2 linked regions of the Pontibacter liquoris genome follow. The protein of the gene in region 2 interacts with the protein of the main gene of each other region in a pairwise test. Links are inferred from orthologs where the notes say so. Each region holds a gene or a part of one and is shown on either strand. Other genes may lie near its edges. The genes, in order: rfaD and LWL52_RS10570.

Evidence for each region.
Region 1: the proteins of LWL52_RS10570 (region 2) and rfaD interact in binary tests that used the Escherichia coli proteins (3 or more experiments, as listed by UniProt). The link is inferred for Pontibacter liquoris from one-to-one orthologs.

Annotation. Positions count from the first base shown.
Region 1 is NZ_JALEBG010000003.1:9,779-24,646, forward strand. What follows is about bases 2,254-5,235. They hold rfaD (ADP-glyceromanno-heptose 6-epimerase), read left to right. Parts: upstream 2,254-3,252; coding sequence 3,253-4,218; downstream 4,219-5,235. Other genes in these bases: LWL52_RS17150 (ABC transporter substrate-binding protein), read right to left, coding at 2,254-3,158; LWL52_RS17160 (PepSY-like domain-containing protein), read left to right, coding at 4,821-5,183. Outside these bases: lpxB (lipid-A-disaccharide synthase), read right to left, coding at 1-759; LWL52_RS17140 (6-pyruvoyl trahydropterin synthase family protein), read right to left, coding at 820-1,242; LWL52_RS17145 (FecCD family ABC transporter permease), read right to left, coding at 1,243-2,253; more of LWL52_RS17150, read right to left, coding at 2,250-2,253; LWL52_RS17165 (DUF8818 domain-containing protein), read right to left, coding at 5,275-8,766; LWL52_RS17170 (sensor histidine kinase), read right to left, coding at 8,763-12,467; LWL52_RS17175 (DUF983 domain-containing protein), read right to left, coding at 12,520-12,921; LWL52_RS17180 (hypothetical protein), read right to left, coding at 12,918-13,175; LWL52_RS17185 (DUF420 domain-containing protein), read right to left, coding at 13,208-13,762; LWL52_RS17190 (SCO family protein), read right to left, coding at 13,740-14,360; LWL52_RS17195 (cytochrome C oxidase subunit IV family protein), read right to left, coding at 14,413-14,760; LWL52_RS17200 (cytochrome c oxidase subunit 3), read right to left, coding at 14,843-14,868. UniProt on the Escherichia coli protein: Catalyzes the interconversion between ADP-D-glycero-beta-D-manno-heptose and ADP-L-glycero-beta-D-manno-heptose via an epimerization at carbon 6 of the heptose.
Region 2 is NZ_JALEBG010000001.1:2,544,087-2,558,878, reverse strand. Bases 6,645-9,550 are described here. They hold LWL52_RS10570 (1,4-dihydroxy-2-naphthoyl-CoA synthase), read right to left. Parts: upstream 8,566-9,550; coding sequence 7,723-8,565; downstream 6,645-7,722. Other genes in these bases: LWL52_RS10560 (hypothetical protein), read right to left, coding at 9,217-9,405; LWL52_RS10565 (DUF1810 domain-containing protein), read right to left, coding at 8,690-9,121; LWL52_RS10575 (THUMP domain-containing class I SAM-dependent RNA methyltransferase), read left to right, coding at 6,645-7,641. Also shown: ilvB (biosynthetic-type acetolactate synthase large subunit), read left to right, coding at 1-299; LWL52_RS10610 (hypothetical protein), read left to right, coding at 388-888; ilvC (ketol-acid reductoisomerase), read left to right, coding at 936-1,982; threonine ammonia-lyase IlvA, read left to right, coding at 1,989-3,260; LWL52_RS10595 (DUF4923 family protein), read right to left, coding at 3,314-3,772; LWL52_RS10590 (lipocalin-like domain-containing protein), read right to left, coding at 4,018-4,473; LWL52_RS10585 (hypothetical protein), read right to left, coding at 4,569-5,069; murB (UDP-N-acetylmuramate dehydrogenase), read right to left, coding at 5,165-6,181; more of LWL52_RS10575, read left to right, coding at 6,454-6,644; LWL52_RS10555 (dihydrofolate reductase family protein), read right to left, coding at 9,592-10,164; LWL52_RS10550 (hypothetical protein), read right to left, coding at 10,259-10,897; murA (UDP-N-acetylglucosamine 1-carboxyvinyltransferase), read right to left, coding at 11,124-12,431; LWL52_RS10540 (DUF4290 domain-containing protein), read right to left, coding at 12,438-13,106; LWL52_RS10535 (ATP-dependent helicase), read right to left, coding at 13,278-14,792. UniProt on the Escherichia coli protein: Converts o-succinylbenzoyl-CoA (OSB-CoA) to 1,4-dihydroxy-2-naphthoyl-CoA (DHNA-CoA).

The sequences.
Region 1 (14,868 bases), on a different replicon or contig from region 2:
ATTCGCCAGCAGGTCGTAGGTCTGGTCGTAAATAATCTTGATGTTTGGGTCTTTGTTATACTGCTCGTAATATTCGCGGGAGAAATTGGAAACGCCCGCTACCACAAACTGAAAATCGCGGAACGAAGGCAGTACGCGCAGCATCACATGCAGCATGGCTTCTATTTCCTGCTTGCGGCTTCCCGGAAGTATAGCGATAATCGGTTTATTGTTGAACAGCTTGTTGCGGGTTCTGAAGTCGGCGCTGGCCACGTGGTCTGAAACGGAGTCATTCACGGGGTTACCCACATAATCTACTTTATAGTCGTAGCGGGCGTAAAATTCTTCCTCAAAGGGCATGATCACAAACATGCGGTCCACATGCTTTTTGATCTTATGGGCGCGCCCCTGGTTCCAGGCCCAGATCTTGGGCGAAATGTAATAGAATACTTTCAGGCCGCGGGCTTTGGCAAACTTGGCAATACGCATGTTAAAACCGGCATAATCTACCAGGATCACCACATCGGGCTGCCAGCGCACGATATCTGCTTTACACTCTTTCAGAAAACCCAGGATCTTGCGCAGGTTATTCACCACTTCGGCAAAGCCCATAAAGGCCATTTCCTGGTAATGGTGCACCAGCTCCATGCCGGCGTCCTGCATCATATCGCCGCCCCACCCACGTATTTCCGCTGCCGGGTCCTGTACCCGAAGCTGCTTTATCAGGTTGGAAGCATGCAGGTCGCCCGATCGCTCCCCGGCTATAATATAGTATTTCATGAAGGTAGTATACTTTGAGCTGCCTGTGCGGGCAAAAAGGTATTCCGGTAAAGAGGCATACTATTCGCCGAAGTACTCTACATAATTCCGGGGCGTTTCGTACAGCTTCAGGCTGTGCAGGGTAGCGTTGTTGCCGGATATTTCGGTAATGCGCGGCGCCAGGATCTGCCAGAATTCCACGATCAGGTTCTCGGTGCTGGCCAGTTTGTCTTCCATAAAGGAAACATCCAGGTTCAGGTTCTTATGGTCTACCTTGTCAATTATATGGGTGCGGATAAGGGTGCTCAGCTTTTTGAGATCGATCACAAACCCTGTCTCCGGATCCGGCTTGCCTTTCACCGTCACAATAAGATCATAGTTGTGCCCGTGCCAGTTGGTGTTGGCACATGGCCCGAAAACCTCCTTATTCTTTGCCAGCGACCAGTTCGGGTTGTGCAGCTTGTGTGCTGCGTTAAAGTGCTCTAACCTGCTTACGTAAATCATCTAACCTCTAAAATTGTAATTCTTTCTGAACAGCAAATATACAAAGAAAGGAACACCAAAGAACGAAGTAATGATTCCAATTGGCAGCCCGGCCGGCGGATAAATAACGCGGGAAAGCAGATCGCAGAGCAGCATGAACAAGCCGCCCGCAAACGCGCAGAACAGCAGGTTCCAGCGGCCGGTAGTGCCCAGCAGCGCCCGCGTGACGTGCGGCACAATGAGCCCCACAAACCCTACCGGCCCCGAAGTAGCCACGGCAAACCCTGTGACCACCGACACCACGCCCATGATGACCCAGCGCGTACGCGCCACTTGAATGCCGAGTGCCTGCGCCCGTTCCGAGCCCAGTAGCAGGATGTTGAGCTGCTTTTGGTAAAACACAAAGAACACCAGCGCCAGCAACAGAGCTACGGCCGGGTAGACAACCAGCGGCCAGCTGGCGCGCTCAAAACTACCCATCGACCAAAAAATGACCGCTTTCAACTTTCCTTCCGAATCTGAAAGGAAGGTGAGCATGCCAAGTATAGCGGTGCAGAGCGAACTAATGGCAATGCCGGCCAGCAGCAGCTGGCTGGGGATGAGCTGCCGCTTGCGGTAACCAAGTATAACCACCACCAGCGTAACCAGGAAAGCACCGGCAAAAGCAAACACCGAGGGCATATAAAAGCCGGCAATCGTTACGGGCACAAACCCAAAGAACACGATCACCGCCCCCAGCGAAGCCCCCGAAGCCGTGCCCAGCAGGTACGGATCGGCCAGCCCGTTGTTTACCATGGCCTGCATCAGGTAACCGCAAAAGGCCAGCGAGGCACCTACAACCAGCGCAAGTATAAGCCGTGGCAGGCGCAAATGAAGGATGGCAAAGTGGGTGGTGTTACCGGGGTTGTAATGGAAGAACGTATCGAAGATGGTCCTGGCATCGGTGGCGAAAGAACCCACCTGCAGACCCAGCAACATCACCACCAGAATCAGCAGCAGGGCAAGTATAAAGTATAAGCTCCGCCGCCTCATGGGTATAAAAAATGCTCCAATTCCAGGATCGATTCTACCACGCGCGGGCTGGGGCGCTCCATCAGGTTGCCTGTGGGTTTATACATCCGCTTATGCTGGTAGGCCTTGATGCGGCGCAGCTCCGGGTACAGGCTGAAGAACTTCTCTTCAAAGATTTCCGGCGTATCGCCCAGCAGCACATCGGGGTTCAGCTTCAGGATATACTCCCGCGTCAGGGCCGGGTAAGGCTGGTCAAAGGTTTCCTGCACCGCATTCTCGGCCCCTAGAATATGCAACTTATCGGTCAGCAGGGTATTGCGGCCATACACATAGATCGGGTCGCGCCAGGTAATGGTCAGCACCCGTTGCGGTGTTTTTTCCTGCCGGTGGCGCTTTTTGATAACAGCAACCTGCTGCCGCAGCGAGTCGGTCAGGTGGCGCGCCTGCTGCTCGCGGCCCATGATGCGGCCAATGTCCTCCAGGCCCGAGAAAATATCATCCACCGTGTTATACTTCTGGTAATACACCGGCACGCCAAGCTCCTGCAGCCGGGCAGCCACCTCCAGGGGCGTAATGCCTTCGATGGTAAAAATGAGGTCGGGCCTGAGCCGAAGCACCTGCTCGTAATCAACGGGATAGTTGTTTACCAGCGGTTTGTGCAGCACGGCGGCCGGATAATCGTCCTGGGGCGTGCGGCCTACAATGGTAGCGGTATCGGCTACGGCATAGAGCATCTCGGTCATAGACGCAGCCAGCGCCAGCACCCGCCGCGGCGGCTTAGCCAGCTGCAGCTCCCGGCCCAAATCGTCGTGCAGCACCAGTGCCTGCTGCCGGGTGGTTTTATCGCCGCTGCACGCCCCGGCCAGCAGCAGCAGTGCGAGCAGCAGGGCCGGCAGGCTAACGTATAAACGCGTTTTCTTTTTCAAAGTATCCCTTTGGCAGCGGGACCTGTGGCAGAACCGCTTCATTTATTTTCGTAAATTTAAGGCAATTTACGTTACAGGCTATAAAACTTAAAGTATGATTGTAGTAACCGGTGCCGCAGGGTTTATTGCCAGCTGCCTTGTCAGCAAGCTAAACGAGGCCAATTTTAATGATATCGTGGTGGTGGATAATTTCTCTGTCGCCAAAAAAGAAAACAACCTGGCAGGTAAAAAGATAAAGGAGTTTGTAGACCGCGACACGTTCTTTGAGTGGCTGGACGAAAACTACGAAGGCGTAGAGTTTATTTTCCACCTGGGGGCCCGCACCGACACTACCGAGATGAACAAGGATGTGTTTGACCTGCTGAACCTGAACTACTCCAAGAAAGTATGGAATGCCTGCTGCGAGTACCAGATCCCGCTGGTATACGCCTCGTCGGCCGCCACGTATGGCTCCGGCACGCTGGGCTATGATGATGACGAAACGCTGGTGCCGCTGCTGAAGCCCCTTAACCCTTATGGCGAGTCGAAAAATGACTTTGATATCTGGGCGCTGGAACAAACAGCCAAGCCTTTTTTCTGGGCCGGCCTGAAGTTCTTTAACGTGTATGGTCCCAACGAATACCATAAAGGGCGCATGGCCTCGGTTATTTTTCATGCCTTTAATCAGATCAACGAGAAAGGCCGCCTCACGCTGTTCCGCTCCCACAACCCCGACTTTGCCGATGGCGAGCAGATGCGCGATTTTATTTATGTAAAGGACGTGGTGGAAGTATGCCTTTTCCTGATGCGCCACCGCCGCGACTCGGGCATCTACAACCTGGGCTCCGGGCAGGCCCGCACGTTTCTGGCGCTTGCCTTTAATACCTTCGAAGCCATGGGCGTAACCCCGGATATTGATTTTATCGATACGCCGGAAAGCATCCGCGACACCTACCAGTATTTTACCGAAGCTAACATGGCCAAGCTGCGCGCCATTGGCTACGATAAACCGTTTTATACTTTGGAGGAGGGCGTAAAAGATTACGTGCAGCACTACCTGCTGCCGGGCAAGCTACAGTAAGACACACATGTAAAAAGGCCGGTAACGCTACACCTCTAAATGTGTGACGCTACCGGCCTTATTATTTCCTCTTAAGCGTATGTAGCTACATTAATTTTGCACTGTAAAAAGGACAGACACTTTGTTTTTTATACATCAAAAGCAGCGGCGCTTTGCAGCAACGTACACTCTTAATGTATTAAACCTTGGCTTTCAATGGCTTTCAAAACAATCTCACACCGGATCAGGCGCCAGATTTTATACCTGGCTGAACGCTCCGGACAAAAATAATTGCACTATTTTTTAACTTTCTACAACCTTCCCTTATCTGGTGCCGTAAAAAAGAACGGCTAAAAGTTGAGAAGTTTTCTAATAAACTTTTCTCAGGCAAAGGCTCCTGCACTCCAGGAGCCTTTGTTGTTTTATAGCCTTTCTGCATTGCAGCCACGATTGAGGCATAGTTTCTACAGCATGGGGACAATAACCACAGCCCTGCCACTTATTCCCCAAAGCTTGCCAGACAGGCTTTTTGTTTAGCTACATGACTCACAACAGGTTAGCCCATTCCCTTTTTTCTGGCACAGTTCTGTTATAAGAAGGAGCATAACCAATTTACTACAACGATGAAAAAAGTAACTTTCTTAGCAGCAGCAATCGCCCTATTGGGCCTGACTTCCCTGGACGCCAGCGCACAAACTACTGCTCCACAAAATGCCGCGCAGCAAGCGCAGACACAAACAGAGCAGGCAGGACAGCAGGGCCAGGAAGTAAAGAAGGAGAAAGTGACCCAGGACCAGTTGCCGGCGGCCGTGCAAACAGCCCTCAAAAACGACACCTACAAGGACTGGACCGTTAGTGAGATCAACAAAGTAGCACCGGCAGCAGGCAAGACCAAAGCAGTATACGAAATTACCCTAACCAATGCCGAAGGACAGAAAGGCATTGTGAAAATGACCGAAGACGGCGGCGACGCGTCTAAAGAGTAACACCCTCACCAAACAAACTCAACTTTTAGCCAAGGTAAAATTGCCTCCGTCATGCGGGGGCTTTTTTATTGCCCGGCTACAACGGATGAAGTTAAAAAAGCACCGAAACCTGCGTACGCCCCATGTGCACCGCTCCGATGCCGTTTGCTTTGCGGCCGTCGTAATTAAAAGAGAGGTTCAGCCCGTTGCTCAGGCGTTGCTGCAGGTTCCAGGACCAGGTCAGGTTGTTGCCTGGGCGCAGGGCATTCAGTATCTCATAACCCACATAGGAGTTCAGGTTTCCCTCAAAAGCGATGTTGATGTAGCGGATGTTGCCCGACATCGTGCGTTTGCTGACCTGACTTAGCTTCATCTCCAGCCCCAGCTCATGAAACCGCCCTGCCTGCCTTTCATCGGATGCGGCCTGCAGGTTCTGCCGGATAGCGTACTGGTAGGTGCCGGTAAAACGCAGCTTTGTATTCGGCTGATAGGCCAGTTCCGGGGTGAGCTGCCGGGTTTCTATTTCAAAGTTTTTCGAGTCGAGGAAGTTAGAGCGGTTTTCCCGCACGTTCCGCTCTGCCGTCATTTGGGTACTCAGCACTTCGTTCAGGTTGAGGCGGCCTGTTAACGTATGGCTGCCCACATGCCGCGTTTCGGTGCCGTTGGCCAGCAACGATTTCTGCTGGTTTTGCTGCATCGAATACTCCAGCCCATAGTTGGGGTTGCTGCGGTTAAAGTATAAGGTGTTGCGCAAGGATTTAACCAGTGAGAGCAGGAACTGGTCTTCAAAATCTTCGCTGAAAGGATTGAAGCGGTTGGCCAGGTCATCGTCGGTTGTTTTTTTGTCGATGCTGACGAAGGTGAGCACCGAGAACTTGGCAGCCAGTCTTTTTATACCTCGCCCACTGTTCCAGCTGCGGGGCGCGCTGGTGTTCAGGCGATACATGAAATGGTTGGAATAAGCGTTCACATACTCATCGGTAGGAAGAAAGATCTTGATATAGCGCCGCTGGTCCAAGGTTTGGGCCTCCAGGTAATCGTTCAGATTATTGGGATCGCCTCCTTCGCGCAGGTAATGGGTGCCCTGGCCAGGCAGTGTTTCCCGGAAGATGAAGATCTTCTTCAGTTCCCGCCCGGTGCCCACGGCATAACTGAGCTCCGACCGGAAAGCGCCATCCAGAAAAGCAGTGGTCCAGTCTACCCGCGACTGGATGGTTTCCTCGGCTTTGCCGTTTGCCAGTTGCAGTTTGCGGTAAGTGGCCTGCAGGGCCAGCCGGTTGCCGGGGTTGAACTCGGTTTCCATCAGGGCATTGTACGTCTGGCCCACTTCCGGCAGCCCGATCCGGCCATCGGGGGTAGGCTGCCAGTCGGTGCGGTAACTGTAATCCGCCCGGAAGCGGGTGCGGGCGGTGTCGCTGCTTTCTACAAACAGCAGGTGCTCTTCAAAATACTGTGCCGAGCCCGTCACGGAATCAGAGTCAAGCGCGGTGAGCTGGTTTTTATCGAAGCGGTACGTATAGCCGGGCGTCAGTTTGCCCAGCGCATACCTGGCCCCTACCTCGCCGCGGTACCACACCGAGCGTTGCGCGGCCTGCGTGCTGTGGAGCATAAAAAAGTGGTTCTGTAACGCCAATCGCCCAAACTGTTGCAGCACATCCAGGTAATGCTGCACGCCATCTACCTGCGCCGTCCGGTTGCGCCGGCTGATGCGGTAGTTAAAAAGATTCGCCGCATCTTTGGCAGCTCCCACCGAGAAATTGAGGATATGATCCTCAGCCCTGGTAGCCACCGTTGGCAGGCTCCAGTCCCGGTCAAATTCAATGGGGCGGTACCGGTCAATAGGTGCGAAATTCTCATCCGTATACTCGTAGTTGAGCGTGCTGTTGAGGCGGTAGGTTTTCAGAAAGGTGATTTGCTTATCCTGTACTGTATAGCCCACCCGCACCGCCTTGCCGTTATCATCCTGCGCATCCAGGTTGGAAAACCGGTTCAGATCATTTTGCGAAGTAGCGCCTTCCAGGAAAACGGCTACGCCTTTCTGCAATTCGTAGCTGGCGCCCGCATTTACCAGTTGCTTCTTTTTAGGCGTGGGCAGCACCCGCACCGGCGCATAGTTGCCTTGAGGCACGCCATTTACCGGCGCCACCCACTGGTACATGCGTCCGTTCACTGCATTAGTTGATGCCACATAATCGCCTTGCCCCTGCCCCACTTCCGAAAAGCGCACGTTGTAAAAAGCAACATCCGGGTTAGTCGAGTATACATAAATGGCGGCAAGGCTCTGCCCCATATTGTACGTAGTGTCCTGCCGCGCGTACAGCACCTGGCCGGCATCGAAGGGCACGCGCTCAGCACCAGGGGTTACCGCCAGCTGCAGGCTGTCGCCTATACTTGCCAGCAGGCGTTTTTCCGGATCATTCAGATCCAGGTTCAGCAGGTTGTTGGGGTTATCGGATTCGTTGTAGTAGTTGGCAAACACGTTCAGTTTGCCCAGTTGCTGGTAGTGGCTCAGGTGGTAAATGCCTCGGCTATAGTTCTGGTCCGAGTATTCAAAATCCACTTTGATGCGGCTGTTGCGGGTAATCAGATGGCGGGTGGTAAAGGTGATCTCGGCCTGGTTATAGTCGATCACATAGTCGTAGTCGTAACCGCGCTGCAGTAGCACGCCATCCAGGAAAACGCGCTCCGAATTGGCCAGTACAATAATAAAACGCTCGTTGTTGGGGCCTGTCAGCCGGTAAGGTCCCAATACGCCCTCCTGCATCTGCAGGGTTTGGGAGGCAAATTTGCCCTTCGAAACCGAAGCCGCTACCGTGGTAACGCCTTGCCGCGCCGGCGATTTGCCGTTGGTAAATGAAAAAGCGCCGCCCTGCACATTTTTATAGAACTGCAGGAAGTACGAAGGCCGGCTGCGCAGCACCACATCGCCGGCCGTGAGTTGCCAGCGCCGGTGCTGGAGCGTGATGTATACTTTGTCGAACTCCTGCAACTGCTGCGTATTGCCTTCGGGCTGAAACGGGATGTTCTGATCCGTAATGGCCGCCGTGATACTAATGTCATCGGTCAGTTTGCCATCCAGCTGCAGGTTGAGGGCCGAATTCACGAACACGTTCTGGGTGTTGCCAAAGGAAATGCCCCGGCTGATGCTTCCTGTTTTGTTCAGGCCCGGCGTCCGGAAGATCTCTTCTTTGGTAGCCAGGTCTTCCTGGTAAAAGTTCTGCTGAAATGAGCTCATCTCCAGTTTGGCGACATCCCGCTTAAACGCCGGCCGGGTAAGGTTTAGCGGCAGCACCCGATAGCAGACCAGCACCGAATCGGGCAAGGGCCGCCGGGTACCCAAGGTATCGGTCACCACCAAGTCGGGTGCCGGAAAGCGGGTGAGCCGGAATTCATTGCTCGTATAATTATAGTCGAAGGCAAAGGCTTCTTTTTGGGGATGCGTGAAGGTAACCGTTTCGGGTAGCAACGTCAGTGAATCCAGCACCTGTGGTTCCGAGGTGACGGGCAGCCACCGGCAGCGCTGGTTATTAACAGGCTGCTGCGCCAGCAGCGGTATACTTTGCCAGAGCAGCAGCAGGAGCAGGTAAAAACTGCGCCTGCTCATCCCCGGGCCAGTGGTAAAGAAATGTAGAAGGTCGTCCCTTTGCCGCTTTCGGTCTCAAACCAGATGCGGCCACCAGCGTTCTCAATTCCTTTTTTAGCAACCGCCAGCCCGATACCGGAACCGGTATACTTGGTGCTGAAATTCGGGATGAAGACCTTGTCCCGGATGTCGTCCGGAATACCGCTGCCATTATCCTGGATGGAGATAAGCACCGAGTGATCGGCTCCGGACTGCAAGGCCACTTTCAGGTGCGGCTTGCGGCTGGCCGGCACCGCCTGGATGGCGTTCAGCAGCAGGTTATTAAAGGTCCGTACCAGCAGGCTTTCATCGGCCATCACCATCACAGCCTCTACAGGAATGGCCGTAGTGAGCACGGCTGTGGCAGGGTCGTTGTGCAGGTCCACGGCTTTTTGCAGCGCAGCCGCCACATCCATCCGCTCCGTTTTAGGCTCCGGCATGGACGTAAAGCTGGAGAAAGAGGTAGCAATATCGCTCAGGATATTGATCTGGGTGATAAGCGTGTGGGAAATTTTACTGATCAGTTCTTCAGTGTTCGGTTTCTTTTCGGCAATGGCTTTTTGCAGGTACTGCAGCGAGAGCTTCATCGGCGTGAGCGGGTTCTTGATCTCGTGAGCTACCTGGCGGGCCATCTCGCGCCAGGCCGCCTCCTTTTCCTGCATTGCCAGGTCCACTTTGTTTTGCTCCAGGGTAAGCAGCATACGGTTATACTCGTTTACCAGCATCCCGATCTCATCCGCCCCTTTATAAGCCAGCATCTCGTTTTTGCCCGTCAGCGAGGTGCGTTTCAGTTTATCGGCCAGCATACGCAGCGGCACCGTCAACGCGCGCGAGGCAAAGAAAGTGAGCACCATAAACACGATAAACATCACCGAGAAAATATTCATGGTAGTGGTAACGAGCTCGATAAGTTTAAGGTCCAATTGTTTTTCAGAGTCGAAGAACGGAATGCCGATAAAGCCCTGCAGCTCGCCCGGGTTCCTGTTGGAATGCAGCGGCAGGTAGACCGCGTTAAACGAGAGGTTCCCCGCCTGCTCTTCGAGCAACACCCGTAGGGCCTGCCGTTCTGAAATAGCCGCAAAGGCTTCGGGGTTTACAAGCTTGGACAACAGGCCCGCTTCAAATATCAGCGGCTGGCTGGTTACCAGCAGTCTGCCGTTCCGGTCGTAGAGGTTCACGTCGGCCTCAGCAATAGAGGCGACCTCCTCCACTTTTTGTATCAATCCTTTTCGCTGTACCAGCAAGTGACTGTCCAGCAGCCTACCCAGGTTTTCCTGGATGGCCTCGCCCCGCTGCTCATACGCATTCATCAGATCTTTTTTGTAGGAGGCGGTTACCAGACTGGCGGTGGTTATACTTACCAGCAAGAGCGGTAGCAAAATGCCGAAATTAAGAAAGATCTGGATCTTGGTGCTGAAGTTGGGACTGAACTCCCGGTAGCGGTGCCGCTGCGTGAGCAGGTATATAAAGCCACTCACGATAAGGCCCGCGATGAACATCAGAAACAGGAACGAAAAGTTAGACAGCACTTCGCGGCCGCCATACTTCTCGGTGGTAATAACGAGCGTTTGCCCGTTGTCACCTTTGATGCCCAGGTGGTGATAATTGCCCTGATTAGCCCCCTGCTGGTACAGCTCCGGCCGGCGCAGCAGGCGCTTGTTAAAGTTGGTGGCGTAGTCATACTCTCCTTCGCTGTAGCGCAGTTGCCGGTTACCGTAAATGGCATAGCTCAGCATATCCATCCGGAACGGCTCGTTACTCTTGCGATCTACCAAAAGCTCGGGCACCACACTGTTAGGCAGCAATTTTTTAAGGGTGAGCTGCAGCACAATGGTGCCTTTCTGCCAATTGCCCACTGGCACTTCGATCAGTTTAAAGTAGGTGCGGGCATTGTAGCGGGTGGGGTCCTTTACCAGAAACAGGTTGTGGCGTTCGGTGCGGGTTTGCGGCGTGTCATACTTGCGGCGCAACTCCTGCAGGGTGGAAGCCGTGGTATCGCGGCTTTCTAGGGTGCGGCCCCGGTAATCGAACAGCAGCACGCTTGTTTCATACTTGTCGAAATAATTGCGCAGGTACTGCTTGGTGATCTTGCGCTTGATAAAGTCTGCATCCACATAGGGACCCATCATCTTTGCCTGTATCAGGGCATCGCCGGCAATGCTGTCGGCTACATGCTCCAGCAGGTACTCGCCCAGCACATCGTTATCCTTCAGCAGTTTGTAGGCAAAGTCCTGCTTATACATCTTCAGCTCGCCCTGGTAGTGGTTATAAAGCGCATAAGCCCCCATCAAGGCACTGATGATGACCACCAGAAAGAAAAACAGGTAGGTGCGGTAAGGGGAGTTGATCGTTTGCCGGTAATGGGTGGCCAGCACGATCAGAAACCAGAACAGCGTGCCCAGCAGCATCAGGACCAGCATCTGCGGCGCCATCACTACCGCCAGCAAGGCCATCACCACGCCAGTAAGAGCTAGCAGCTGATAGGCCCACAGCTTTGTTTCCCGCTGCAGCAGCAGCGACACCATCGTGGCCAGAATGTAGGTGAACATACTGAGCGAGATGGTATGCAGCAGCATCACCCCATAGATGATGAGTTTATAGCGGGTAAATTCCAGCGACTGGCTCACGTCCAGCACCAGCGGCGAGTTATGGTACACACCGTAATAGAACCGGTACAGCAGCACAAGCAACAGGTAAAACGCTACAAAGCACCCTAGCTGCAGCAGCCGGCTTTTGGTTTGCGGAAGCAGCTTAAGGTATAACCAGGCTTTGTTTTTCTGAAATAAATAAATGCCGCTCCCGGCTATGGTGGTCAGCAGCAGCATGTTTAGCGCCAGATCCCCGATAGAGGGCGACCAGAAGGAGGCGGCATACAACCGTGGGTCGAAGAGCTCGGTTTCGGCAATGGAAAAAGGCAGGTTAAGCAGCAGCAGCGCAATCCGAAAAATGAAAAGCAGAAAGAGCAACAACGCAATGCCCGTGTTATACTGCCCGCGCTGCAAAAAACGGCGGCTTAGCACGATACTGAAAAGGATGAAAAAGAAGGAGCCCAGTGCCAGCAAGGCTAGCTGCAGGTTTTCGGAACCGGATTGGTTTCTACCAGCTTTAAAATCCACGGCAAAAAGGAACGTATGCTGGCGCGTGCGCACCTGCGGCAGCTTTGCCTGCGGGTCTAGGTCTAGGCGCAGGTCTGTTTTCCGGAATATCGCCTCATCCAGCTTCGGGGTTAGAAAGCTGTTTCGGATACTGTAATCAACCTGCAGCGGGATAAAGGTAAAGATGGTGTAGTACTGCGACTGGCGAGGCACGACGATGAAGGTGCCATACTCGTTGCTGACCACGGAAGGTTGGTTGGGTACGCTTCCAAAGTATAACTCCGGTATGATGGTGTGGTTGGACCAGAATATCAGCCGGCTGCCTTTGTAGATGAAGGTTGGATAATGCGTTTGCCGCAGCAGGGAGGAGAAAGAAACGGTATTCTGTTTCAGTTGCCGGCCAATGGCATCGGCTTCATTGGTCGCATCGTCAATGCAATGCTGCACGCGCCCGGCAATGTTTTTTACTTCGGCGGCATTTTCGGCAGCATACTGATTGAAAAGTACGTTGAAATGGAGCGCTGCTGTGGCCATAAAACACAGCAACGAGACAAACAAAAGCGCAAAGGGCGTTAACTTCCGGTTCAAAGCAGAGACGTTTATCTACGAATTTAAGCAAAAACGTAAGATAATCCGCTACTTATTCTGCACCTGCCATGCGTTTCTCATAGCCCGGATCGTAGGTGATGCCGCCAAAGAAATGCAACAGCAGGATTCGTGCATAACGAAAGAGAATGGGCGTAAGGATGAGCACCGTCGACGCCACTACCGTCAGGTATACCCACATGTCCGGATCGTTGGCCAGGTAGTAGAGCGAAATGCCAGTCAGCAACACAATGATCACCGAGAAAGCATAGCTGATATACATTGCTCCCCAGAAAAAGCCCAGCTCCACTTCGTAGTGCAGGCCGCACACGGGGCAGTTCTCGTGCATCTCATCAAACTTGCGCAGCTTTAGTGCGGAGTGGGTAAACACCTCTCCCCGCCGGCAGCGCGGGCAGCGGCACGCAAGTATGGCTCCCAATCTGGACGGTTGGCTCATGCCTGCTTTTTGCGGTTGCTCCTGTACCATAAGAACCCGATGGTTCCGATCAGTACATAGGGTACCAGCATCAGGTACAGTATACCGGTGTTCAGGCCGGTGCCCACCTGGTTGTCGCCCTCTTCGTGGCCTTTACCGGCATTAGATTCTACGGTAGCCTGGCACATGGCACACTGGCTGTAGGCATCTGTGCTGGTAAACGCAAGTACAAGGACGGTTGCCAGCGTGAAAAAGAATTTATGTAGCAGCTTCATGGTAATAGAACAGTTGTGTAAGCTTTCTGGTTTCAGGAATAATATGGCGAAATGAGCAGGTATACCAGCACGCCGGTTACTGCCACATACAGCCAGATAGGGAACGTCCAGCGGGAGATGCGGCGGTGACGGCTTAACTGCCCGGTGATACCGAAGTATACCGACAGTAGCACCAGTGGCACAATAACAATGGCCAGCACAATGTGCGTGAGTAGGATAAAATAATAGGCATACTTCAGGGCGCCCTCGCCACCGTATTCAGTTCTTTCGCCAAAGTAGTGATACACCACGTAGGCGACCAGGAAAATAGCCGACAAACTAAAAGCCGTCAGCATGGAAGCCCGGTGTACTTTGATATTCCCTTTTTTGATATTCACATACCCAACCACCAGCGCAATAGCCGTCAGGAAATTGATGGAGGCATAAAAGGGAGGCAGAAAGGAGACATCCATTTTAGCGCCGCCCGCTTTGGGCATAAAGAACAATAAGGCTACAAGCACCGGCACCACAACCGAAAGCACGGCAATAAGAGTTAGAAACCGGCGGTCACGGGTACTTGTCGGGTTATTTACTTTTGCTGTATTCATCAAGCAGTACGTTTATTTCCATGTTAAGCCGGTCAATATCGGTGACCTTTGCACCTTTATAGATGCCGCGCACATGGCCTTCCTTATCTACCAGCCATACTTTATGGCTTGCTATGTTTTGCTGTTCCCCTACTGGCAGGTGAAACCCCTGTGAAGCCAGTTGGTATACTTCAGCGCGAGGGCCAGCCAGGAAAAACCATTTTTTAGGATCGGCGCTGTATTGGGCGGCAATGTGCTGCAGCATCTGGACCGTATCAGCCGCGGCAGCCACCATGATAGAGGCAAGCTTCACCTGGGGGTTCTTCCTGAAAGCCTCCTGCACGCGCATAAGTTGCGTCGAAACAATCTTACAGCTGTCGGCACACTCCTTCTCTAAAAACTGCACGACATAAACGCCGTCTCCCTGCGTGAGTTGCTGTTGGGTTATGGTATGGCCGGATTGGTTGGTAAAATGAAAACCGGGAACGCGTTTAAAAAGGGTATCCCCTTTCGCCGTTCGCAGCACTTCACCGGCCGCATTGACCTGCGGGAAATAGCCTCTTAATGTAAAATGCTGTTCACCAAAGGTGATCACAAATACAAAAATAAAAAGAGGCACTAATATTAGGAGTCCTAGTATTAGTGCCTTCAAATTTCTCATTACAGGAAGTTTATCTGAAGTAATTCGTAACAGACTCAAAGTAATACGTGCCTTCAGAGATCAAAGCCACCATCAGCCATACTACCAGTGCCATTGGGATAAGGATCGACCAGATCAGGCCTTTGGTTTCGTGCTTCAGGTGCATGAACTCTCCAACGATATAAAACGCCTTCAGTACAGTAAGTATAATGAAGATCGCGTTTCTTACCGTACCCGAATCCATGGTAAAGGCAATTAGGAACTCGAGTGCCGTGATGGCTACCAGAATAATAAACGTTCGCCAGATTGCTTTGGTCTGTGGCTTGGGAAGCTCGCCAACGTGCTCTACATCGTGGGCGTGATCAGTATGCATTGCCATATTATTGCTGTTTCTTAGTTTAACATGCTGCTTCTGTGCTGTAAAAGAACAGAAAGCCGAATGCTTTGATTTTAGATACTAATTATATCAGGTAGAAGAAGGTAAATA
Region 2 (14,792 bases):
CCGTCAAGATCATCCTTCTGAATAACAATTACCTGGGGATGGTGCGGCAGTGGCAGCAGCTCTTTTTCGAGAAACGCTACTCTTTTGTGGAGATGGATAACCCTGACTTTGTGAAAATAGCCCAGGGGTATGGCATCAGCGCCAGGAAAGTGGACCAGCGGGAGGAATTGCAGCAAGCCCTGCAGGCGGTACTTAGCAGCCCGCATGCCGAGCTGCTGGAAGTGGTGGTAGGCAAGGAAGACAATGTTTTCCCGATGATCCCCACCGGGGCCTGCGTGTCCGAAATGCGGCTGGAGTAAGTACCTCTGCCACTAATTTTTAGCAGCATAAGCCAGGTGGAAGGGCACGTTATACTTCCGCTTTTCAGTAACATAAACAAGTAAGAACATGCAGGAGTCCTTCATATTCACGATCAGTGCGGCAGAGAACAAGAGTATCCTGAGCCGGGTACTGATGCTTTTTACGCGGCGCAATATCGCGTTCGAAAATTTGACCGCCTCCCGGCCGGATGATGGAGCGCACTACAGCTTTCGCATCGAGGCCAACACCACCCGGCACTGGGCCGAGCAGATCACCAAAGAGCTGCGCAAGATCATCGGGGTAGGCCATGCCGCTTTCCTGCGGCAGGAGGAACTGGTGCAGAAGCAGGTGGCCCTGTACCGGATCAACCGCAGGCAATTGCCCGAACCTGTGCTGCAGCACATCCTGCTGGCCCACCAGGCCCGTCTGCTGACATCCGATCAAGATAGCTTTGTGCTGGAAAAGACCGGAAATACCGGCTCTGCTTATGCCCTGCTGGAGGCCTTGCAACCGTATGGCGTGCAGGAATTCTCAAACCAGGGAAGCCTGGGCTTAACTGCAAAAACAAAACAGGCGCTAACCGCCTGATCATAACCCTTAGCAATTATAGACACTTTAAATAACGAACAAACCTTATGGCAACTATCAAATTCGGAGGAGTAGACGAAACGGTGATAACCCGTGATGAATTTCCGCTTTCAAAAGCACGGGAAGTGCTGCAAAACGAAGTGATCGCGGTGATCGGTTACGGCGTGCAGGGCCCCGGCCAGGCGCTCAATCTGCGCGACAACGGCTTCAACGTAATTGTAGGGCAGCGTAAGGATTCCGCTTCCTGGCAAAAAGCATTGGCAGACGGCTGGGTAGAGGGCGAAACGCTCTTTACGATAGAGGAAGCGGCAGAACGTGGCACCATCATCGCCAACCTGCTTTCCGATGCCGGGCAGATCGCCGTGTGGCCTACGCTCAAAGAACGACTCACTGCCGGTAAAACCTTATACTTCTCCCATGGCTTTGGCATCACTTTCCGGGAGCATACCAGCATTGTGCCCCCTGCGGATGTTGATGTGGTACTGGCAGCTCCGAAAGGAAGCGGCACCAGCCTGCGCCGGCTATACTTGCAGGGTGGCGGCCTGAATTCTTCCTTTGCCGTGTTCCAGGATGCCACAGGCAAGGCGTATGAGAAAGCGGTGGCCATGGGCATCGGCATTGGTTCCGGCTACCTCTTCGAGACCGACTTCCGGAAAGAAGTATACAGTGACCTGACCGGGGAGCGTGGCGTGCTAATGGGTGCCTTGGCCGGCATCATAGAGGCACAGTACCAGGTGCTACGGCAGCGGGGACACTCGCCATCCGAAGCGTTCAACGAAACAGTAGAAGAACTCACCCAGAGCCTGGTGCCGCTGGTAGGCGAAAATGGCATGGACTGGATGTTCTCTAACTGCTCGGTAACTGCCCAGCGGGGTGCCCTTGATTGGAAAGGTAAATTCAGAGAAGCCACTTTGCCTGTGTTAAATGATCTTTACGACAGCGTGGCATCGGGGGCCGAAGCACAGCGCACCATCCAGCGAGGCTCTACGCCAGGTTACCGCAAGGAGCTGGAAGCAGAACTACAGGAACTGCGCGAATCAGAATTATGGCAAACGGGCGCCAAGGTACGAGAGCTGCGCACGCTGAGTAAATAAAGCAACGTGGGTAAAACACTGACCGGTACGCAATTCCTTGTTTCGCTGCAGCAGGTGGAGCAGGCTGCGCAAAGGCTCAAAGGGGTGATCGCCAAAACGCCCCTTTTGCAAAACCTTTGGCTGTCACAGAAGTATGGCGCGGAAGTTTACCTGAAGCGGGAAGACCTGCAGGTGGTGCGCTCCTACAAGATACGGGGGGCTTATAACAAGATGGCTTCCCTGCCACCGGCGCAGCGCGAGCAGGAAATTGTTTGCGCCAGCGCAGGCAACCATGCGCAGGGGGTGGCTTATGCCTGCCAGCTGCTGGGCATTAAAGGGTATATCTTTATGCCCGCCGCTACGCCGGCTCAAAAGGTGAATAAAGTACGGCTGTTTGGGAAAGATAAAGTAGAGATCATACTGACGGGCGCTGCCTACGATGATTCCTTTGCGGCCGCCAAGACCTTTTGCGATAGCCGGGGCAGTACCTTTATCGCTCCTTTTGACGACCTGGCTGTGATAACCGGGCAGGCTACTGTAGGGATGGAAATCCTCAGAGAGGCCTCTTTCGGGATCGACTACCTGTTCATGCCTATCGGTGGGGGAGGATTAGCTTCCGGCCTATCGAGCGTGTTCCGGCAGCTTAGTCCGCTGACCAGGCTCGTGGGAGTGCAGCCCTCCGGCGCTCCTTCCATGTACAATTCCATCCGGGCGCAGCAGCGCCAGACGCTGGAGACCATCGACAGCTTTGTGGATGGCGCTGCCGTAAAATGCCCTGGCGAGCTCACGTATGAAATCTGCCGGGAACTGCTGGATGATATTGTGCTGGTACCCGAAGGGCAAGTATGCGAAGACATCCTGAAGATGTATAACGAGGAAGGTGTGGTGCTGGAGCCTGCCGGTACGCTGAGCATCTCGGCGCTCACTGCATATGCCGATCAGATAAAGGGTAAAAACGTGGTCTGTGTCATCAGCGGCAGCAACAACGACATTACCCGAATGGAGGACATCAAAGAGCGGGCCATGCGCCACCAGGGGCTTAAGCACTACTTTATGGTGACCTTTAACCAGCAGCCCGGTGCCTTGCGGACCTTTGTGAACCAGGTACTGCACCCGGAGGATGATATCATCCACTTCCAGTACATCAAAAAGAACAACAAGGAAACAGGCCCTGTCTTTTTAGGGATCGAAGTAAAGGCGCCGCACGATGTGGAGGCCATCAAAACCCGGATGAGCGAAGAAGGGTTCGACTTTGAATACCTGAACGGCAAGCAGGACCTGCTGAGCCTGCTCGTGTAAGCAGCATAAGTATAAACAGCAAAGGCTCCTAGAAAGGAGCCTTTGCTGTTTTTTTATCTGCCGAAGCGCATCTCCACTTTCTCTACCTGTACGGGATCATTCGGATCATTTGCTCCCAGCTCATCAGCCGCAAATTCGAGGTATAGCTCGGTGGCAGTTAACTTTTTGATGGTGGCCTGCGACTCGTCTGCCGTCCCTTTTCCAAAGATGATACTTTGTTCGTTGCTTCCAAACTCCCAGCTGCCATTGCTAGTCTGACCCAGAAAGTTTGAGGTGCCCGTGCCATCATCTTTAAAGAGTAGCCTGAAATTGGAGACGTCAAGACCGACAGCTTCTAATGAGTCGCTGTAATCTACGCCATCAAACAAGACCATCTGGCCCTTCCATTCGCCGCCGGTTAGCAGCGCACGCTTAGAGGGATCTTTGTCGTCGTCATCGTCGTTGCCGCAGCTGGCAAGTGACAGCACAGATAGGACCACAAACAGGAATGCGAGTAACGGATGTTTTTTCATAAGTTTTAATTTTAGGTGAGTGGTGCATTTAAAGGGATAAATAGAAATATATACTTATTTGCGCCGTAGCCTGGCTGACAGGCCGGAGCTTTTATGGCCAATTGAAGCAAAGGGCAGGCAAACAAGTATAAAAGCAGGAGCAAGGTGTTTTCCGGTTTCAGGCAAGTCGGCAGCTATAGGGTAGGTATAAAACAATAAAGGCTCCGCGAAGGGAGCCTTTATTGTTTTACAGAAAGTGTAAAGAATTACTTTACAAAACGGAGTTCAAAGGTAATATCGCCATCAGGATTTTCCAGCACCGAGCTGATGTGGAGTTCATCGGCTGTTAGTTTCTTGATCTCTGAATCGCTTGGTAAGAAATTGAACCGGATCTTGGTATTATTCTCGATCAGATCCCAAGTACCTTCATCCCTGAAATCTTCAACCACCCCGCCTTCGTGTATCTGGCTATAGGTGGCGGTATATTCCCGGTCATCCTTAAATGTTAAGGCAACTGTCTTAATATCGAACAGGATGTCTTTTATCTGAGCATTGTCCGTAGCAGCTGTGCCATTGATGTAGAGCTTAGCGCCATGCCAGGTTTGAGCGGTTAACAAAGCAGCCGGGGTAGGAGCCGTGTCTTTGTCGTCGTCTTTGCTGCAACCAAAAAGCGTTACAAGCAGCACAGCGGCAAATAGGTAGTTTAACAGGTGTTTAGTCATAAATAAAGGGAAGTATGGGTAAGGGCCGTAAATATATTCAAAAAACCGGCACTTCAAAACCCGGCTTCTGATAAACCTTACCTATACTCCTTAACCTATGGCTTTATAAAGCGCAACTCTGTTTTTACGGCATTGCCCCCTGTAAACAGGCTGATCAGGTTTGGATCGACGCCAAGCAGCCGGGCAATTAATTGTACATTGTCCTGGCTGATGGTGGTGCCCAGGTTCAGGTTCTCTTCGGTGAGCGTCAGCACGCTGAGCTTGCCCATCATGTCGAGGGTAAGCGTATCGCCGGCAGCATTCAGGGCCCAGTTGCCTTCCTGCGTCTGCGGCGAACCGTTCAGCGAGAAGGTAGAAGTATAAGTATTATTTTCCCTGAACTCGAGCTGGAGCGATTTAAAGCTTTCAAAGTTGCTGCCAACCCCCGGAATCAGGGCAGCGTTGATGTTGTTGATCAGGACCTGATCGCCAACCCAGGCATGCGACACCAGGAAAGCAGTTTTAGAGGGTTCTTTGTCTTTCTCGTTGTCGCAGGAGGTGAGCAATGCAATTGCAAAAAAAGTCAGCAGCAGGCAACGTAAATGTTTCACGTTCATATAGATCAAATTTGTGGGTTAACCCACCTTATATCGCAGCGGCGGCGCTTAAAGTTGGGCCCAGGCCAGCTTATTTTGAAATGCGGCCCAACCGGCTACAAAATGTTAACTTCCGGGTGCAGTCGGATGCCAAATTTTTCCGCTACCGAATCGATGATGGTATAAGCCAGCTGGCGTACCGCCTGGCCGGAAGCGCCGCCGTAATTGACCAGCACCAGGGCCTGGTTTTTATGCACGCCATAGTTGTCGATCACCTTTCCTTTCCAGCCGCACTGCTCAATGAGCCAGCCGGCAGGTACTTTCACGGTGGTGGGGGTAACCGGGTAAGAAGGAATATCCGGGAATTGGGCCTTCAGGCTTTCATACTGGCTCAGCGGTATTTCCGGATTTTTAAAGAAGCTGCCGGCATTGCCAATTGTCTTCGGATCGGGCAGTTTGCTCTGGCGGATGTGGCACACCGCCCTGCTCACATCCTGTATGGTAGGCTGCTGCACCTGCATCTCTTCCAAGGTACTTTGGATGGCACCGTATGAGGTGTTTAGCGTGTGTTTTTTCTGCAGCTTAAAGGTAACCGCTGTTACAATGAACTGGCCTTTTAACTCGCCTTTGAACACACTTTCGCGGTAGCCAAACCCGCAGGCCGCATGATCGAATGTCTGTACCTGGCCCGTTTCGATATGGACAGCCTCCAGCTCGTAAAAGATATCTTTCAGCTCCACGCCATATGCCCCGATATTCTGTAGCGGCGCAGCACCAACCGTGCCCGGGATCAACGAGAGGTTCTCGGCCCCGCCTAAATCATGCTGCAAGGTATAAAGTACAAACTCGTGCCATACTTCGCCGCCGCCGGCTTTCACCAAGGTATAAGAGTCTGTTTCGCTCACCTTTTCAATGCCTTTAATGCCGTTTTGTAGCACCACGCCGGCAAAGTCTTTTGTGAAGAGCAGGTTGCTTCCGCCACCAAGCACCAGCTTTTCTTCTCTGGCCAGTTCGGGCATCTGGAGCAGTTCCTGCAACTCCTGCACACTATCAAAGCGGGCAAAGAGCCTGGCTTTTACTGCAATGCCAAAGGTATTATAGGGCTGAAGCGAAACGTCTGACTGTATTTTCATAGCGGGTAATTTGCTGCAAAGATAGGGCTATTGAATTAGAAAGTTAGAGGGTTAGAAAGTTAAAAAGGTAGAGAGTGATGAGGTATAGAGAAGTATGAGTAGAAAGGTAAGTATAGCTGTTAAGTTTTTATCCGGATTGTATAATTGAGTTCATACTTCAGCGACAAGCGCACTAAGCCTTTAACTTTCTAACTCATCCCTCTCTAACTTTCTAACTTATTAACTCTCTAACTTTTTCCCCCTATCTTTGCACCCTATTAAGGTATAAGAACATGGCGAAACAGAACCCGAACGGCAATTTCAATATTACGGTCACTACCTTGGCAGGCCTCGAAGAGGTGCTGGCCGCAGAGCTGCAGGCCCTGGATATGGACTATATCAAGGTGGGGCACCGCGCCGTAACCTGCTCCGGCACGCTGCGCCAGCTTTACGAGGCGAACCTGTGGTGCCGCACTGCCATTAGGGTGCTCAAACCCTTCCTCACGTTTAAAGCGCGTAACGAAAAAGAGCTGTATGAGCAGGTGCAGAAAACCAACTGGGCCGAGTACCTGGACCTGGATCAGACCTTTGCAATTGATGCTTCGGTGAGCCACTCCACGTTTGAGCACTCGCTTTTCCTGGCGCAGCTCACCAAAGACGCCATTGTGGACCAGTTCCGCAAAGCCACCGGCGAGCGCCCTTCCGTAGACCGCATCCGCCCGGACGTGCGCCTAAACCTGCACATGCACGAAAACCTGGTAACCCTCTCGCTGGATTCGTCCGGCGACTCGCTGCACCGCCGCGGCTACCGCCTTCAGACAAACGTGGCGCCCCTGAACGAGGTGCTGGCTGCCGGCATTATCGCGCTGACCGGCTGGGATAAAAAAGCAACGCTGATCGACCCGATGTGTGGCTCGGGCACCTTCCTGATCGAAGCGGCCATGATGGCGCAGAACATTGCCCCGGGCCTGTTCCGCCGCGATCCGTTTGGCTTTGAGAAATGGAAAGACTACGATGACAGCCTGTTTGAGATGATCTGGAATACAGCCGAAGCCAAAGTGAAGCGTGAACCACAGGCAACTATCCTGGGTTTCGATATTGACCCGGACTATGTAGAAGCCGCCATGGTCAACATCCGCAATGCCGGGTTGGAGCATGTGATCAGGGTGGAACAGGCCGACTTCTTTAAAACCCAGGCTCCGGCCACGCCAGGTGTCGTGGTAATGAACCCGCCTTATAACGAGCGGATCTTATCGGATGATATTAACCTGCTTTACAAGAATATAGGCGATGCGCTGAAAAATAACTACCAAGGCTACGATGCATTCGTGTTTACGGGAAACCTGGAGGCCGCCAAAAGTATCGGCCTGCGCACCTCGCGCCGCATTCCGCTTTTCAATGGTTCCATCGACTGCCGCCTGCTTAAGTATGAACTCTATAGAGGCAGTAAAAGGGGAGAAGAGCAGGTAAAGGAAGTATAAAGTGATCCTATCGTAATCAAAAACAGAGAAGCCTGCTACATCACTGTAGCAGGCTTCTCTGTTTTTATTTTATACTTCAGATTACGAGATCCAGGGGATGTTCTTGAAGTTTGGTTTGCGCTTTTCCAGGAAAGCGTTGCGACCTTCTTTGGCTTCTTCGGTCATGTAGGCCAGGCGGGTGGCTTCGCCGGCAAAAACCTGCTGGCCTACCATACCATCGTCCGTAGCGTTGAAGGCGAACTTAAGCATTTTGATCGAAGTGGGCGATTTCGCCAGGATCTCCTGGGCCCAGTCGTAAGCGGTGTCTTCCAACTCAGCATGCGGAATCACAGCGTTCACCATGCCCATGTCGTAGGCATTCTGCGCCGAGTAGTTGCGGCCCAAAAAGAAGATCTCACGGGCACGTTTCTGGCCGACCATTTTTGCCAGGTAAGCCGAGCCATACCCACCGTCGAAGCTGGTCACATCGGCATCCGTTTGCTTAAAGATTGCGTGCTCTTTGCTGGCCAGTGTCAGGTCGCATACTACGTGCAGGCTGTGGCCGCCGCCCACTGCCCAACCCGGTACTACGGCAATCACTACTTTGGGCATAAAACGGATCAGGCGCTGCACTTCCAGTATGTTCAGGCGCGGAATGCCTTCTTCATCCACGTAACCCTGGAAGCCGCGCGCATTCTGGTCGCCGCCGCTGCAGAAACTATAAACACCATCTTTGCTGGAAGGACCTTCCGCCGATAATAACACCACGCCTATACTTGTATCTTCGCGCGCATCCAAAAAGGCATCGAACAGTTCGAACACGGTTTTAGGACGGAAGGCATTGCGCACATCCGGGCGGTTAAAAGCGATGCGGGCTACGCCGTCGGCTTTTTTGTAAGTTATATCCTGGTATTCCTTCACGGTTACCCAATTTGCTTTGCTCATATCTCTAGCTGTTAAAACCCAAAGTTAGGCTTTTCTATACTTCGGCTCAAATGATTTTGATGCACATTCCTTCAAGCAGAAAGTGGATTCCGGAAGCGGGAGCGTGCAAGTATAAATTCGAGCGTTAGTTTTCCTGCGCAAGTAATTGCAAGGTCTTCTGATCGGGCTCCCCGTTAAAGTATTTGTCCAGCACCTTCTGAAATACAGGATTGCCTGTGCTTACCGCGTTAAAAAGCGTCATGCTGGATTTCAGTTTCATATCGTCCGGGCTACCGAAGATCTGGCTGGCTGACTTGCCTTTTAAGGTTAATAAAGCCTCCGTAATTTCGAACAATCGTTTTCCTAAAACCGGGTGGTTTAAGTAGGCAACAGCTTCAGCCCGGCTTTTAATGGCGTAGAACTTAGACGTTTCGCTAAAGCCAAGGCCAGCCACCTGCGGAAAAATAAACCACATCCAATGGCTGGTTTTTCGCCCGTTTTTTATCTCGGTCAGCGCAGCCTGGTAAGCATTTTCCTGTGCGTCTAAGAAGCGATGTAGGTTATAGGTATCGGACATTTCGGATAGTAAGTTCGTGCGTGTAGAAGGATAGAACAATGACTAGTGACTGCTAATAAGGTGCTTTACCGCCAACCAGGCCGAAAGTTTTGCGGCTACTCTGTTTTTATTAGCTTCTGATAAGCAATTCTGATAAATCCAGTTACTGCTAAAAACCCAGTCCCTATTAATACCCTATAGTTTTTGAGGATGTTGTCGGGAAACAAGTCCGTTAAGGCAATGATCAGAAGCGTCAAACTAAGCATCCAGAATAGCGCTAAAGCAACTAAGGTAATCTTTTTCATAGCCCTAAGGTTTAAGTTCTTTCTGTTTGTTGTTTCGTTTTAGTTAAAACTAACGCTAATGTTTTGGCGCAGGCTGAGATTCTTAGCACTAAAATTAGTACCAGGCCGAAATATTCAACCTCGCATACATTGGTCTGGAAAGTATGTCAGCCCGCCTGTTGCCAAGCGGCTGCTAACAGTTGGTTGTTATTGTGTATCCACAGTGTAATTCAGCTCAGTTACTCCGCTGGTAAATTGACGGGTGGTTATAAGTTTTAGTTTTGTTTTGTCTTTGATGCCTGTAAACAATGGAATGCCTTCCCCAAGAATAACCGGATTAACAAAAAGCCAGTAGCCGTCTATTAAGTTCTGTTGAATAAGGGCATGTGTTGCTGTCGGGCTACCAAAAAGCAGGATCTCACTACCTGCCTGCTGTTTTATCTCATTTATGCTGTCTGTAAGATTGTCGCTGATAATTGTTGTATTAGGCAAATCAGCGTCTTTCATTGATCTGGATAAAACAATTTTATGCGCTTTGTTATACCACTTTGCGTGATCAACGTCGTGCTTGCTTGCATCCGGCTCATCGCCTGCTGTAGGCCAGTAACTTTCCATCATCTCATAGGTTACCCGTCCATATAAGGCTGCGTCGGTTTCGCTTATCCGCTTCCCGATATGATCAAAAATCTCTTCATCAACTTTAATCCAGTTCATTTCACCGTTTGGTCCTGCTACAAAACCGTCAAGCGAGATGTGCATAAATGAAATAACTTTTCTCATTTGGTTCTTTTTAATTGTTTATGGTTTGTTCCTTTTTTAGGATGAATGCGAAGGTATGAGCTAAACGACGGGCTAGCCCGTCGTTTAGGTGTTGTTAACGGATGTATTTTTTCAAATCTATAATGATTTTCTTCTCCTTCTTACCTTCACCATAAGCAAGAGTCAGAATATCGTCCTTTACATGGTATGCAATTTCGTATTGAGGAATTACTGCTTTGAATGACTTGCTACTAACTGGTATTCTATACTTCTTATCTGAGTCTATGTAATCCATAGTCGGGGAGCATAGATTTTCATCTGTGAAATAAACAAGGAAATCCTCTGTGATGCCCGTTTCATGGTTGTAGATAAGCTCTCCCAATTCTTTTAATATTACCCCTGATTCTTTATCCACTAATATGAAATTACAAGATCCGTTTGCTGGGCAGCCACTTCTAAAAAGCAAATATTTATCGTACTCCTTTGGCATTTGGTAACCTAATCTATAGGTGTAGGCAGATAAATCCGCTTCCAAGGAGTAAAGGATTTTCTTACTTCCAACTATATTTTCTAAAGTAAGCCAAACAGATTCACAATTTGCATGGTAATAAAGTTTGCTCAGGTTCTTCAATAGAGTTGTGTCACAAGGGCAGTTCTCCTTTATCAGCTTGATGTCGTCACAATCTTTCCTTTGCTGTCCTAATACAACAATGGAACAGAAACACATAACTACTATCAATAATAAGTTTTTCATTTTTTGATTTGCCCGCTAACTAATGTATTAACGACCACATACGCTGGTATGCCCTATGTACGGAGCATAAGAAGCCCGTCATACTCTAACTCAGGCTTGCCTTAGTAAGAAGTATATCTGCGAATATAATTTAGCTAATATATAAAGTATAAACGAGACAAATCATCACAAAAAAAGAGCACCCATTTCTGGATGCTCTTCCTGTTTATACTTGTAGCAAAACGAGTTAGATCCTTCTGATCTGCGCGCCGATCGCGTTCAGGCGGCCATCGATGTTCTGGTAGCCGCGGTCAATTTGCTCCACGTTATCGATGATACTGGTACCTTCGGCAGAAAGCGCTGCAATCAGCAGGGCCACCCCGGCACGAATATCGGGCGAGGTCATGCGGATGCCCCGCAGCGGAATATGCTTGTTCTGTCCGATCACAGTGGCGCGGTGCGGGTCACAAAGGATGATCTGAGCACCCATGTCGATAAGCTTGTCAACGAAGAACAGGCGGCTTTCGAACATTTTCTGGTGGATCAGCACAGTGCCTTTGGCTTGTGTAGCGGTTACCAGCGCCACGCTCAGCAGGTCGGGCGTAAGGCCCGGCCAGGTATGATCCGATACGTTCAGGATGCTGCCGTCGATGTAGGTATCGACCTCGTAATGGTCCTGTTGCGGAATATAGATGTCATCGCCACGGAACTCCATCTTCACGCCCAGGCGCTGGAACGTGTCCGGGATCAAGCCAAGCTCCGGTATCTGGCAATCTTTGATGGTGATCTCAGAGCCCGTCATGGCAGCAAGCCCGATAAAAGAGCCGATCTCTATCATGTCGGGCAGCATGCGGTGCTCTGTACCACCCAATTTCTCTACCCCCTCGATCATGAGCAGGTTAGAGCCGATGCCGCTGATTTTGGCACCCATGCGGTTGAGCATGCGGCAAAGCTGCTGCACGTAAGGCTCACAGGCGGCATTGTAAATAGTGGTGGTGCCCTCGGCCCGTACAGCGGCCATCAGGATGTTTGCCGTGCCGGTTACGGAAGCTTCGTCCAGCAGCATGTAGGCGCCTTTCAGGCCATCCCTGGCGGTTACGTTAAAGAAACTGTCCTGCGAGTCGTAGCTGAAGTGCGCCCCCAGCTTTTCAAAGGCAATAAAGTGGGTGTCAAGGCGGCGGCGGCCAATCTTGTCGCCACCGGGCTTTGGCATTTTAGCTACACCAAAACGCGCCAGCATCGGGCCCACGATCATCACAGAGCCACGGATAGCGCGGCCCTGTTCCACAAACTGCGCTGTTTCCAGGTAGTCCAGGTTCACCTTGTCCGCTTTAAAGGTATAGGTGTCAGGGGCATTGCGCTCTACTGATACGCCCAGGTCGTGGAGCAATTCAATTAGTTTATTCACATCCCGGATATCGGGGATATTGGAGATGGTAATAGGTTCGGAGGTGAGCAACACTGCGCAAAGGATCTGCAGGGCCTCATTTTTTGCACCCTGCGGAATAATATCGCCGTGCAGCCTGTTGCCGCCAATTACTTCGAAAGAAGCCATTTAGTACTACTTATTTCTGTTGTTAGAAGAAGATTTCGGGTTGTTTTTGCGGGGTCTGTTGTCGCCGCGGTTTTGTTGCTGCATGCTGCGTGGGTTGTTATCAGGCTGCTGCGGCTTCATATTGGATTCGAACAGGTTGTTGCTTTCAACCGTTTTCAGATCCAGGTTAAGCTTGCCTTTGGAAATAGAGCGGATGTCGTCCAGGATCACGTCGTCCGTAATGCTGTCTTTGTTGTAGGAGCGGTACAGGGTCTTCATCAGCTTGCCGATGGAGATGGTGGCGCTTTCGCGTTCTTTCTCGTCCTCCAGCTCAATAGCTTTCTGTATCAGCAGTTCCACATTGGTGCCGTAGTGCTTAAAGCGAGGCGTTACCAGCGAATACTCCATGCGCTGCGGCTTGTCGTTGAGGTATTCCATCGCATTCAGCGGGTAGGGCGCATCCACATCCAGCGTAGAGCCCGACATCACGAACAAGTGGTTCCAGAGCTTTTGCTGGTAGTCCTGGGTTTCGCGCAGCTGCGGGTTTAGCTTGGCCATCAGGTTGATGAGCAATTGCGACAGACGAGTGCGCTCTGCGCGGTCTTCCACTTTGCTGATATAATTTACCAGGTCCTGCACATTCCGGCCGTACTCGCGCAATAACAGGTCTTGTTTAAAGGTGGTACTAGCTTCCATTATGTCTTTTTAAGAAATTCAAAATTAGGAATTAGAAATGATAGATACGCACAACGTGCATGTATGAATAAGAATTAAGGATTTCGGATGAGGCAACACACAGAAGTAATTCGCTATACTTCTATCTTAGACTTCCAATTTCTAATTTTTAATTCATAATTTATAATTAAATCACTCATGTATGCGCAGTTTGGCAAAGCTCAGCAGCAGGGTTTTTTCGCCTACTTCGTCAAAGTTGATGATGGCTTTGGTGCTGTTGCCCTGGGTATCCATTTTGGTTACTACGCCGAAACCGAATTTGGGATGCTCTACCTTCATGCCTGCTGCCAGGGCGGAGGTGTCGCTGGCCTTAAAATCAGCGGGGGCCGTATAGTTGGTTGCTGCCTGCTTGCGGGGCGGCGGCGTTACGAGGCTACCGATGCTGCTCTTGCGCTGCAATACCCTATCGAGTACGCTGCCTGTGGCTACTGCCTCGCCATACTTAAAGTTGAGGTACTTTGGATCGATCTCATCCAGGAAGCGGCTCTTCTCACAGGAACGCAGGTTGCCCCACTGGTAACGGCTGGTGGCGTACGTCAGGTATAACTTTTTCTCGGCCCGCGTGATCGCCACATAAAACAGGCGGCGTTCTTCCTCCAGGTCGGCCCGTGAGTTAAGCATCATCTGGCTCGGGAACAGGTTTTCTTCCATCCCCACGATAAACACGTTCTTAAACTCCAGGCCTTTGGCCGAGTGGATCGTCATCAGGGTCACAAATTCGCCGCCATCATCAGCCTTTGTATCGGCATCCGTTATCAGGGCAATGTCCTGCAGGAACGAGGAAAGGCTTTTGTCTTCCTTCTCCGGATCGTCCACATACTCTTTTATACCATTCAGCAGCTCCTGTATGTTCTCATAACGGGCCAGGCCTTCTACGGTTTTATCCTGGTACAGATCGTCTACTATGCCTGAGTGCTTGGCGATGTGCTTGGCTACCTCAAAGGCATCGTTCTGCTCGGTCATTACGGCAAAGCTCTTGAGCATGATGGCGAAGTTCTCGATGGCGTTGCCCACGCGGTTGCCCATAAACTGGCTGGCATTCTGCACCACTTCCCACACGCTGTGGTTGGTTTCGTTGGCCAGCACAAAAAGCTTCTGCTCGGTGGTTTCACCAATGCCGCGCTTGGGGTAATTGATCACCCGGCGCAGGGCCTGTTCATCATTCGGGTTCACCGTCAGGCGCAGGTAAGCGATCAGGTCCTTGATCTCCTTGCGCTGGTAAAACGACAGGCCACCGATGATCTTATACTTGATGTTCATGCGGCGCAGGGCTTCTTCCATGGCCCTGGATTGCGCATTGGTGCGGTACAGGATGGCAAAATCGTCATAGGAGAAGTGGTTGTTCATCTTCTCCTCGAATATAGTGGTGGCCACCAGTTTGCCTTCTTCGTTATCCGAGTTGGCCTTTATTACTTCAATCAGCGGACCCTGTTCGTTGTCGGTATAAACATCTTTGCGCAATTGCGCCTGGTTGTTCTTGATCACCGAGTTGGCCGCGTGCACAATGTTTTTAGTGGAACGGTAATTTTGTTCCAGCTTAAAGACCTGCAGCTCGGGGTAGTCGCGCTCAAAGTTGAGGATGTTCTGAATATCGGCGCCCCGGAAGGCATAGATCGATTGGGCATCATCGCCTACCACCACGATATT